3 regions of the Peribacillus sp. NPDC101481 genome follow, and region 1 is predicted to be linked to each of the others. Evidence: riboswitches for the same ligand, from Rfam matches in the RefSeq annotation. Region 1 holds a riboswitch; each other region holds the start of a gene.
The links. A riboswitch is a leader RNA that binds a small molecule or an ion and turns the genes downstream of it on or off. The one in region 1 is predicted to bind glycine.

Region 1 (4,046 bases):
GTTTTGCTGGATTTCAATCGCAATGGCCGACTTAACGGCAGTTGGTCTTTATACTCAGTATTGGTTTCCTTCCGTACCGCAATGGATGCCAGGATTAATTGCACTAGTCATTCTGCTATTTATGAATCTTGCAACCGTAAAACTTTTTGGCGAAATGGAATTCTGGTTCGCATTAATTAAGGTCATCGCTATCCTAGCACTAATTGTTATCGGTATTTTCATGATTATTAAAGGCTTTTCCACTGATTCAGGCGCAGCAAGTTTCACGAATCTATGGAGACACGAAGGGATGTTCCCAAATGGAATAAATGGTTTTGTCCTCTCATTCCAGATGGTAGTGTTTGCGTTTGTGGGCATTGAACTTGTAGGACTTACAGCAGGTGAAACAGAAAATCCAGAAAAAGTTATCCCCAAAGCGATCAATAATATTCCTATTCGGATTATAATTTTCTACATTGGCGCACTTATTGTCATTATGAGTGTTTATCCGTGGAACGCAATCATCCCAACGGAAAGCCCATTCGTCCAAGTATTTGTGGCTGTAGGTATCGCTGGTGCAGCTGGTATCGTTAATTTTGTCGTCCTAACATCGGCTGCTTCGGCATGTAACAGCGCAATCTTCAGTACAAGCCGGATGGTATATTCACTTGCCAAAGATAAAAATGCACCTGTACCGTTTGCAAAACTTAATGACCGAAAAGTACCTTCCAATGCATTGTTCTTTTCAACTGTTGTCATTTTAATTTCCGTTGTTTTGAACTATTTAATGCCTGAAGGTGTATTTACCTTGATTACAAGTATTTCTACAGTATGTTTCATCTTTATTTGGGGAATTACAGTCATCAGTCATTTGAAATACCGTAAAACAAGGCCAGATCTAGTGAAAAAGAACAAATTTAAATTACCACTTTATCCAATTTCCAATTACTTGATCCTTGCTTTCCTAGCGTTCGTCCTTGTGGTTCTTGCACTTGCGGACGACACTCGTGTTGCCTTATTCGTTACACCTGTATGGTTCATTATGCTGATTGCGATTTATAAGATGGGCAAAACGAAGGTGGATCAGGCGAATCAGAGAGAGATAGCGGGGAATTAAGAGTCAAGAAATCCTTTGATTCTATTTGCGGTGTTTGTCCAGATAGTTGCCGCTCCATATTTTCCAACTCGGTGAGTAAAAAATCTGTCCGTTTTAAAAAAACAAAGATATCTGGTTGATCTTATGATAATTCGAAATAAATATTTTAGAATAGTATTGTTAGCGCTTTCAAAAATACTTGACATAATTATGCTCAACAATTATTCTAAATGTACTAAATTGAATAAGCGGATGACAGTTGTGGGAGAGTGCAAAGCGACAAGCCACCGAAGGAGCAAGTTCCAAAAAGACCCTTGGAACAAATCTCTCAGGTAGATGGAACCACAAATGGACGCACCTCTGGAGAGCGCGTATTAACATATACGCCACCAAAGGGGAAAGGCTCTATTAAAAAATGGAGCTAAACTCTCAGGTAAAAGGACAGAGAAGGGTAGAGAACGCTACGACCCTTTTCTGTCCTTTTTTGCGTGCAAAAAAGGTTGTAAAGCATACTATTTTTAACAGTTTTATAGAAAAGCAGGCTTGTAGCGGGCAAGAAATTTAGTGTCTAGTACCATATTGGAATTAGTAATTAAACGAAAATTCAGAATTAATAAAAATGTCTAGGAGGAAATTTAAATGAGTTTACATCAAAATGATTTAACTATTTTTGAAGCGATTGAAAAAGAAGGACAACGTCAACATCAAACACTGGAGTTGATTGCATCAGAGAACTTTGTTAGCCCAGATGTATTAGAGGCAATGGGAAGCGTGATGACAAATAAATATGCAGAAGGTTATCCAGGAAAGCGCTATTATGGTGGGTGTGAATTTGTAGATGTGGCAGAACAAACGGCTATTGAGCGGCTAACAAAACTTTTCGGTGCCAAATATGCAAATGTTCAGCCTCACTCAGGTGCACAAGCCAATTTCGCAGTTTTTTTCGCACTGCTTCAGCCTGGTGATAAGGTGATGGGAATGGACCTTTCACATGGTGGCCACTTAACTCATGGAAGCCCAGTCAGCGTTTCAGGAAAATGGTTTGAAGTTGTGTCCTATGGAGTTAGAGAAGATACTCAGTTAATTGATTATGATGAGTTGGAAGCTATCGCAAAGAAAGAAAAACCTAAATTGATTATTGCAGGAACCAGTGCCTATCCAAGAACGATTAATTTTGCACGATTTAGAGAAATTGCCGATCAAGTTGGTGCAAAACTTATGGTGGATATGGCTCATATAGCCGGTCTGGTAGCTACTGGTCTTCACCCATCCCCAATCCCATATGCGGATGTTGTGACAAGTACAACTCATAAAACATTAAGAGGACCTCGGGGGGGCATCATTTTAACAAACGATGAAGTAATTATCAAAGCGATTAATAAATCCGTATTCCCTGGAATTCAAGGCGGTCCACTTATGCATATCATTGCAGCAAAAGCAGTTGCATTCAACGAAGCTTTACAACCAAGCTTTAAAGATTATGCGAAACAAGTCATTGAAAATGCTACAACACTTGGCGAAACATTAAAAAATGAAGGTGCAGCCCTTGTTTCTGGTGGAACAGATAATCATATTGTCCTTTTAGATTTGCGTCCGTGGAATTTAACAGGAAAAGAAGCAGAGAAATTATTGGAAGACGCAGGCATTACCGTTAATAAAAATACGATTCCCTATGATCCTGAAAAGCCATTTGTTACGAGCGGTATCCGAATGGGGACAGCAGCTTTAACAACTCGAGGCATGAAGAAAGAAGAGATGGTGAAAATTGGTGAAGTGATTGCAACCGTTCTAAAGAGTAAAGGGAATAAAGACGTTCTTCAGGAAGCAAGAGAAACGACCAAAGGGATTTGTGATGGTTATCCGTTATTTCAACAGCCAATTACTGTGTAAAGAAAGGGACAGCTTAATGGAATTATGCCTTTGCAGAAAACCTGAGCAACGGCCATGGCAGCGAGATATGTCTCCTGGCAATAAAGAAACCGGAAACAGTTGAACTATTTTGCAGAAAATCATAATTGGGGGTAAACCATGGGTATTGAAACAGCATTAAAGCAAACACCGCTTTTTGAAGTATATGAAAAATACGGAGCAAAAGTCATAAATTTTGGTGGCTGGGCTCTGCCGGTTCAATTTACCAGCATTTTAGAAGAGCATGAAGCTGTTCGAACTCAAGCAGGACTTTTTGATGTTTCCCATATGGGAGAAGTACTTGTGGAAGGGAAAGATGCCGAGAGTTATATTAACTACCTTGTTACAAACGATGTAACAAAGCTTGGCATCAATCAAGCACAGTATACCGCAATGTGTTATCCAGACGGTGGAACGGTCGATGATTTATTAGTTTATAAATTAGATAATGAAAAATATCTACTTGTCATTAATGCTGCAAACATTGAGAAAGATTACGAATGGATGAAGCAGCAAGTAAAAGGAGAGATGGCGCTCCAGAATATTTCAGAAGACATTGCTCAACTTGCCATCCAAGGACCAAAGGCAGAAAGCATTTTGCAAAAGCTAACGGAAATAGATTTATCAGAAATTGGTTCTTTTAAATTCGCCCAGCATGTCAACATCTCTGGGATTACCGACGTACTTGTATCCCGTACAGGTTACACAGGAGAAAATGGATTTGAAATTTATTTATCTGCAGACAAAGCGGCAGTACTTTGGGAAAAGATCTTAGAAGCAGGAGCCACGAGTGGATTAAAACCATGCGGACTAGGTGCACGGGATACGCTTCGTCTTGAAGCACGTCTTGCACTCTATGGCCAAGAACTAAGTAAAGACATCAGCCCGCTTGAAGCAGGAATCGGCTTTGTCGTAAAGACGAATAAAGAAAGTGACTTTATCGGAAAATCTGCTCTTAAAGAACAAAAAGAAGCTGGATTAAAACGAAAATTAGTAGGAATTGAAGTAACAGGCCGTGGGATTCCGCGTCATGGTTACAAGGTAATTTCTAAAGATGGAGCGG
Region 2 (4,046 bases), on a different contig from region 1:
GAAGGAAGCATAGTTTTTAAGATCCGCATTCTTGGCAGCAAGCCTTGATAATTCTTTCATTAATGCTGGTTCCGATTTAGCAGGCTTGATATCGTATTCTCCTTGAAAACGAACGCTCTCAGGGATATCATTGAAAAGTTCTTCAGCAGTGGATACCCCTATCGCTTTCAGCATTTCTTGTTTATCTTGCTCTGTCATGGGTAAATAACGATGTTTCATCTAATGACCATTCCCCTCTATTTACGTGGTTTTTTATAAAAAGGTGTTTGTATTATAACGGCTTTCAAACGTTTGGAACGGATCTCCACTTCGACTTCCGCATCCAGCACTGAAAATTCCTTATCGATAAGTACCAAACCCACGTTTTTCTTCAACGTTGGTGATTGGGTACCGGTCGTGACCTCGCCAATGACTTTATCACCGCTGTAGACCTTATACCCATGACGTGGAATGCCACGGTCTATCATTTCAATTCCCACAAGCTTGCGAGGAGCTCCTTTCTCCTTTTGCTCAGCAAGAACGGCTTTCCCGAAAAAATCAACTTCCTTATCGACTTTTACTGCAAAACCAATCCCGGCTTCTATCGGGGTGATGTCTGCTGAAAGCTCCTGCCCATACAACGGCAGTTTCGCTTCAAAACGCAGGGTATCACGAGCACCTAAACCAATCGGCTGAACTCCCTCTTCGTTTCCGGCATCCATAATCGCCTTCCAAAGGGCTGGACCATTTTCACTGTCACTATATATCTCAAAGCCATCCTCACCAGTGTATCCAGTACGGGATACCATCGTGGAGATACCGTTAATCATGACATTTTCCTTGAACTTGAAAAATCCAATTTCACTTAAAGCAGTATTTCCCGATAGTTTTTGTAAAATCTTCTCTGCAGATGGCCCTTGAAGTGCCAGCTGTGTATAGTCACTAGATACATTCTTGATTTGGACATCTTCCGATAAATGAGCTTGCAGCCAATTGAAATCTTTTTCTGTGTTCGCTGCATTGACCACGAGCAGATAGTCATCCTCAGACCTTTTATACACGATTAGATCATCAACCGTGCCTCCGTTTTCATAACACATGGCGGAATATTGGGCACCGCCCTGTTTCAGCTTTGATATATCATTAGTCAGCATCTTTTGTAAAAAGGAAAGGCTCCCAGGACCCTTAACATCGACTTCACCCATATGGGAAACATCGAATAACCCCGCTTTTGTACGTACGGCTTCATGTTCGTCCTTTATACCCGAAAATTGGACAGGAAGTTCCCAGCCGCCAAAATCAATCGTTTTACCTCCGTATTCACGATAAACCTCAAATAGTGGTGTTCTTTTTAAATCGGTCAAAAAATGACCCCCTTCAGATTTTTTTAAATTAATTGGCTTCATTATCAAAAGCTTCTTGTCATTACGCATCAGATATATCCTGATTCATGATGTGAAAAAAGCACAAAAAAGGACAGAGAAAGCCCGTTTGAGCTTTTTCTCTGTCCTGAAACCTGAAAGTTTACCTATGTAATAGGTTTTCCCCTTTGGTGGCCGTCCCAAAACGGGCGGCGCTCTCCAGAGTTGCGTCCAATAAGAGTTCTTTTGCCTGAGAGATTCACTGCTAAGTTTGCTCCTTCGGCGCTACATCCGTAGTCTCTCCCCTTATCTTCACCCGCATATAAATGGTCTACCAATGAAAGGAAGCGAATAAGCCACCAAACATCGGTAAAACCCCTGAGCATCGTGGAATGCATTCTCTGCCAATTCTCCTGAAACCTCAGAAACCGTTTGATTGGTCTCCTTCAGTAATCTTGGATAAATTAGAAGTCTATAGCCCATACTAAGAAAACGCGAACTGCAAAATCGATGTACAAAGATTCTTTGTAGCGTTGGGAAATTGGAATTTTCTAAATATACTTATATCCTACCCTAAGAAACTTATCTCTGCAATATCTTTTGAAGAGAAATATTTTTATTACTTCACATATGAAATGTTCGGGTTTTGACCTTTTATTAAGGAAAATATGATTTAAGAGGGAGTTATTTCTATGAAAATCAATATATCCTTTAATTCTGAATGGAATGACGAGTTTCTGCAAAAGATGGAAAATGACGGTCCATGGGGAAACTGGGAGCTTTATAAGCTCGCGGTTCAAATGGAGGAAAATCTTATCATCCCTGATTTTGAAGGTTTACAGGCGCCCAAGCACCTTCCGCAGTTAACCCCGCTTCCCCATCAATTGGAAGCAGCCAAGCAAGTGGTGGAAAAGATGAATGGAAAAGCCATTTTAGCTGATGAGGTAGGGCTCGGAAAAACAATTGAAGCTGGATTGATCCTAAAAGAGTATATGATTAGGGGCCTTGTAAAAAAAGTTTTGATCCTTGTTCCGGCTTCCCTTGTCACACAATGGGCTTTTGAATTGAACACCAAGTTTCATATACCGGCAGTCGTTCAGAGAAAAAGCTATGTTTGGGACTCCTGTGATGTGGTCATTTCATCCATTGATACAGCGAAACGAGCTCCACATCGAGATATCATTTTCAAGCAGGAATACGACTTCATCATTATTGATGAAGCTCATAAACTTAAAAATAATAAGACGAAGAACTATGAATTCGTCCAAAATCTGAAAAAGAAATTTTGTTTACTCCTGACAGCCACTCCGATTCAAAATAAAGTCGAGGAAATTTTCCACCTCGTTTCGTTATTGAAACCAGGCCACTTGGGAAATGCCTCACTTTTTTCAGAAAAGTATAAAGGGAAAGGCCGGAACATTATTGAAGATGAACACCTAAAGGAACTTGTCAACACTGTCATGATTCGAAACCGGCGGGCCGATACTGGCATTGAATGGACAAAACGGCATGTGGAGACCATCACCATTGAATTTTCTCCAACGGAACAAGCATTGTACGATGCTGTTTCCAAATTCAAACCTATTTCGGATGGTTCTAAAGGAAGCGCCTTTTCGGCTCTCACTCTCCAAAGGGAAGCATGCAGCAGCAGAGAGGCGGTCTTTTATACATTAAAGAATATGAAAAATAAATATGATCAGCCTTCCCCTGACTTTTTAGCAAAGCTTGATGATTTATTTTCTAAAGTGAATGAAACGGTTCAGAACTCAAAGGCTGAAAAAGCTTTGGAACTGATCAAGAAAATTGATGATAAAGTCATTATCTTTACCGAATACCGGGCGACTCAGCTATATCTACAATGGTACCTACAGCAGAATGGAATTTCTTCAGTTCCTTTCCGAGGCGGTTTTAAGCGCGGAAAGAAAGACTGGATGCGAGAATTATTCCAAAAAAATATACAGGTATTGATTGCAACAGAAGCTGGCGGGGAAGGGATAAACCTTCAGTTTTGCCATCACTTGATTAATTTTGACCTGCCATGGAACCCGATGAGGCTCGAACAGAGAATCGGACGGATACACCGCCTTGGTCAGGAAGAAGATGTGATGATTTATAACTTTGCCACGAAAAATACAGTGGAAGAACATATTCTGAAGTTACTATATGAAAAAATAAATTTATTCGAGAAAGTAATCGGCGAATTGGATGATATTCTAACCAAACTGGATATTAACAACATTGAAGAATATTTGATTGATGTAGTCGGTGAATCCAAAACAGAGGGCGAAATGAAAATCAAGATGGATAATTTTTCATCGTTAATCCAATTCGCCCAATCAATGAAGGAAGGTGAGGTTCATGCAGCAACGGGAAATTCATGATTTTTTAATAACTTACTTTAAAGCCAATGATTGTGAAATACTGGATAATGCACCAACCCACCTTACAGTGCAATTGACGATTGATATGGATAAAGAATTAATGAACAGACCCTTTTATTGGCATTATCTAGAAAAAACAGGCGGCGTTCCAAACCCAGCACAGATGACTTTGATTACCGATCCAGAACTAGCTCCATCCGATTTAAAGGGAGAAATGATTCATTTTGGCTCCCCTCGCCTTCACCAGATTATTCAATCTACCAAAAAGCTGGCAGGATATACTAGACTTTTTGAGGATACCCCTCCATCAAAAGGGGGAAATAAT
Region 3 (4,046 bases), on a different contig from region 1:
ACCCAACAAAAAAGACGAATAACAGCATGAGTGTATATAAAGGGCTGATGATTGCATTTTTTCGAAATACCTTGCCGCTGCGTGCTGAATAAACAGCGCTGAAAACTTGTGGCCACATATAGAAACCGAATACGAGTAATATTACCGTGGAGATGAACCATGATACGCTAAGTCCCTGATCTGGGAACTTAAGAAAACCAGGCTTGGCCGCATCAATCGCTTCAAACATCGGCTGAAATCCGCCAAAGTAATGAATCGGCAGATAAATCCCCAAAAATCCTATTATGGCGACCATCATTATATCTTTAATGACCGCTGTCCAAACTGAACCGTGTATACCGGAGATCATCACATAAATGGTAAGGCTGATCGCCCCCATCCAAACTGCCTCAGACATAGAGATGGCACCATAAGATGCTTCTGAGACAATGATCCCCAATCCTTTCAGCTGCACGACGATCACTGGAATCATCGACACCACACCGACAAGCGCAGCCAAAATTCCTAAACCGGGACTCTTATATTTGCTTACAAAGAAATCGGATTGAGACATCAGTTTATTTTCCTTGGCATATCTCCATATTTCCGGTAGGAGCCAATAGGATAATACGTAAGATAAAGTAATGTAAATTAGAACGTATAGAGCGGGTGCGCCCTTGCCATAAGCCCAGCCGCTGCCGCCAAGAAAGGAGAAGGTCGTATAGATTTCCCCAGCCATCAGCAGAAAGACGAATATCGCACCAAAACCGCGTCCGCCAACCGTCCATTGTTCCAAGTCCATATCTTTTCCTTTTGAAGAGCGTATGCCTAAAAATATCGATAGAAGTAAAAATGCTAAAATGATTAAGAGAGCAATATTCATTCCTGGTCACCTTCCCGATTCCTGGGATCCAGCTTATACATGATGCCCAGTATGGCAGAGGTAAGGACCACCCACATAGCCATCCAGAACATATTGAAAGGCATCCCTAATACATATGGTTCTATTTTATTAACAAAAGGCAGAAATCCTAGTATGCCTATAAAAGGAACTAGAGTAAGAATATATATAATCTTCATAAACAAACCCCTCCGTTTTAATAAAGTGAAACGCCCACCAATGGGGTTTATTCTTCAATGCCACTGATGGATGGGTGAACCAAACCGGGATGAAAAATTCATACATGACGGAAAAGTTCCGATAATATATATTAGCTTACACTATTTTGATATAAAATTTAATGCAGTTGCCTGATATATTTGAGCAACTGTGCGCAGACAGCCGAACAATGATATGTTCATAAAACAGATAAAGCCTTGAATTCATAGTGAGTTCAAGGCTTTATTTCCTTTAGCTATATTTTTTCCGAGAATTATATAGTATTACCAAAAGTATGAACCAGATTGGGGTTAAGAGCAGTGATAGTCGTGTAGCTTCAGCGAATAGCATAACAATAAGGATGAACAGGAATAATCCTAATATGGCGTAATTGACAAAGGGTGTAAAAGGAGCCTTGAAAGTCGATTTCGCTCTTAGGTCAGGCCTTGTTTTCGAATATTTGATATGGGAAATCAAGATAATGCTCCATACCCATATGAAACAGATGGCACTGATGGTCGTCACGACGGTAAATGCCTGTTCAGGTATCAGTTTGCTTAATAAAGCCCCTATTGATACAACGATTGTGGATGTTAATAAGGCATTGCTCGGAACAGCCTGTTTATTTAATTTTTCCAGTTTAGCAGGGGCTTCGCCATTCCTGCTTAACGTATAAAGTATTCGGCTCGTTGAAAATAAACCGCTGTTGCATGCAGAAGCAGCGGATGTCAAAACGACGAAGTTGATGATCCCTGCAGCGACAGGAATGCCGATTAACGCAAAGACCTCTACAAATGGGCTGCTCGTGGCATCCAGTTGTGTCCATGGGTTGACGCAGAGAATGACGAATAGTGCACCAACATAGAAAAGTAAAATCCGGACAGGGATTTTATTGATGGCAGATGGAATGTTCTTTCTCGGGTTTGCCGTTTCTGCTGCGGAAACCCCGACCAATTCGACACCGACAAATGAGAAGACGACCAGCTGTAAAGATAATAGGAATCCAGAAATGCCATTAGGGAACATGCCCCCATGATTCCATAGGTTCGTTAGGGAAACCGTTCCGCTATTGGTATTGAAGCCGATGATCAAAAGGATGATCCCCACGACGATCAAGGCGATGATCGTGATTACTTTAATGATGGCAAACCAGAATTCCAATTCACCAAATAACTTAACGGTCAAAAGGTTCAATCCTAACAGAATGACTAGGCATATTAGAGCCGGAATCCATTGAGGGATATCGAACCAATATTGCATATAGACGCCGACAGCTATGATATCGGCCATTGCGGTCATGATCCAACAGAACCAATATGTCCACCCTGTCACGAAGCCGGCCCATGGACCGACATATTCGGTTGCAAATTCAGTGAATGATGTATACCCTGCATTGGATAAGAGCAATTCCCCTAGTGCCCTCATCACAAAAAACAAGGCAATCCCTATTATCAGATAGGAAAATAAAATGGAAGGTCCTGCTAATTGTATGGCTTTTCCGGAACCTAAAAATAATCCGGTGCCAATGGTTCCTCCTATTGCGATCAGTTGTACATGTCTATTTTTTAAATCTCTTTTTAATTCTTGTTTTGCCAATTCTTACTCCCCCGTCTTTTTATAGTCTTGGTAGTGAATGAATTTACCTGAATGGTCTTGGAGAGAGGGACTGATTTTTTCGTCCAGCTTGCCTTTCCCATTGGTTTTAAAGCTGTTGTTTTTAGTCCAACCACAAAATGGACAATAAAAAAAGAGATTGGATAATACCAATCTCTTAAAGGGTTCAGAATAACAATTTTATCATTCGTTACTCTTCTGTCCTTTTGCCTGAGATTGTGAATCCTTCGGCGCTGCAACTTGTACAGTCTCTCCAGAAGCTGCTCCTGCTATAGTGTCATCCATAGCATTCATCGCTTGCTTGTATGCGGTTGTGAATAAATGTTGTCAGTGATAATCTACCACTGCTGAATCATTCATTATGCTTATAAAATAATATTGGAATTCTATCATCTATTTTTCGGAAGGTCAACAAGTTTTTTTTGAAGTGAAAACGGCAATAGCTGTAGTTTTATAGTGGTCTTAATTTTTATTAAGGTACTTGAAAAATTTGTTTTTTGGATGATCACTATTATGAAATATTGAACATCATTTTTTTGAAATGATATTTTTAGATAAGGGAAATTGCCAAGATATATTTGGTAACTGTTTATTTCAAAAATACAATTGTATTTTTACAGAATATTTACTATTATAAGATAAGAAAACATAATTGAAGTGTTATTGATATTTTTTTCGATAAAGCATTTCTAACCGCAATAATTAATAGAGAGTCGTTCGTGTTAAGGATGGAAAAGCATTACCGATATTGCATCTGGGGGAGTTAAACATGTCGAACAAGGAATTAAAGAGAGGGCTGGAAGCACGTCACATTCAAATGATAGCTTTGGGCGGAACCATCGGTGTCGGGTTATTCATGGGATCGGCGAGCACGATCAAATGGACCGGGCCCTCTGTAATGCTTGCTTATGCCATCGCAGGTATTTTTATATTTTTCATCATGCGTTCCATGGGTGAGATGCTCTATTTAGAACCGACTACAGGTTCTTTTGCAACCTTTGCGAGCAGCTATATACATCCTTTGGCAGGTTATATGACTGCTTGGAGCAATTGGTTTCAATGGGTAATCGTCGGAATGTCCGAAATCATCGCGGTTGGGTTGTATATGCAATATTGGTTCCCGGATTTACCGGCTTGGATACCAGGTGTGGTCGCCATGATCATCTTGGGGGCGGCCAACCTCATTTCAGTTAAATCCTTCGGGGAATTTGAATTCTGGTTTGCACTTATAAAAATCATAACGATCATATTGATGATCGTTGCCGGCCTAGGCCTTATCTTCTTTGGAATAGGGAATGGCGGGGATGCGATTGGATTATCGAATCTATGGGAAAATGGCGGCTTCTTTACGGGA

Region 2: another riboswitch for glycine. It lies ahead of gcvT (glycine cleavage system aminomethyltransferase GcvT); the one in region 1 lies ahead of glyA (serine hydroxymethyltransferase).
Region 3: another riboswitch for glycine. It lies ahead of ACIROD_RS22170 (amino acid permease); the one in region 1 lies ahead of glyA (serine hydroxymethyltransferase).

Annotation. Positions count from the first base shown of each region.
Region 1 covers NZ_JBIWNJ010000002.1:1,805,133-1,809,178, forward strand. Annotated here, with positions in the region: gene ACIROD_RS18670 (amino acid permease) at 1-1,096, shown strand, start outside; glycine riboswitch at 1,426-1,530, shown strand; gene glyA (serine hydroxymethyltransferase) at 1,715-2,965, shown strand; gene gcvT (glycine cleavage system aminomethyltransferase GcvT) at 3,104-4,046, shown strand, end outside.
Region 2 covers NZ_JBIWNJ010000001.1:1,005,575-1,009,620, forward strand. Annotated here, with positions in the region: gene gcvPA (aminomethyl-transferring glycine dehydrogenase subunit GcvPA) at 1-219, opposite strand, end outside; gene gcvT (glycine cleavage system aminomethyltransferase GcvT) at 237-1,343, opposite strand; glycine riboswitch at 1,482-1,565, opposite strand; glycine riboswitch at 1,569-1,656, opposite strand; gene ACIROD_RS04805 (DEAD/DEAH box helicase) at 2,033-3,721, shown strand; gene ACIROD_RS04810 (YqhG family protein) at 3,699-4,046, shown strand, end outside.
Region 3 covers NZ_JBIWNJ010000004.1:100,202-104,247, reverse strand. Annotated here, with positions in the region: gene ACIROD_RS22180 (sodium:solute symporter family protein) at 1-862, opposite strand, end outside; gene ACIROD_RS22175 (DUF3311 domain-containing protein) at 859-1,059, opposite strand; gene ACIROD_RS22170 (amino acid permease) at 1,331-2,674, opposite strand; glycine riboswitch at 2,881-2,959, opposite strand; gene ACIROD_RS22165 (amino acid permease) at 3,462-4,046, shown strand, end outside.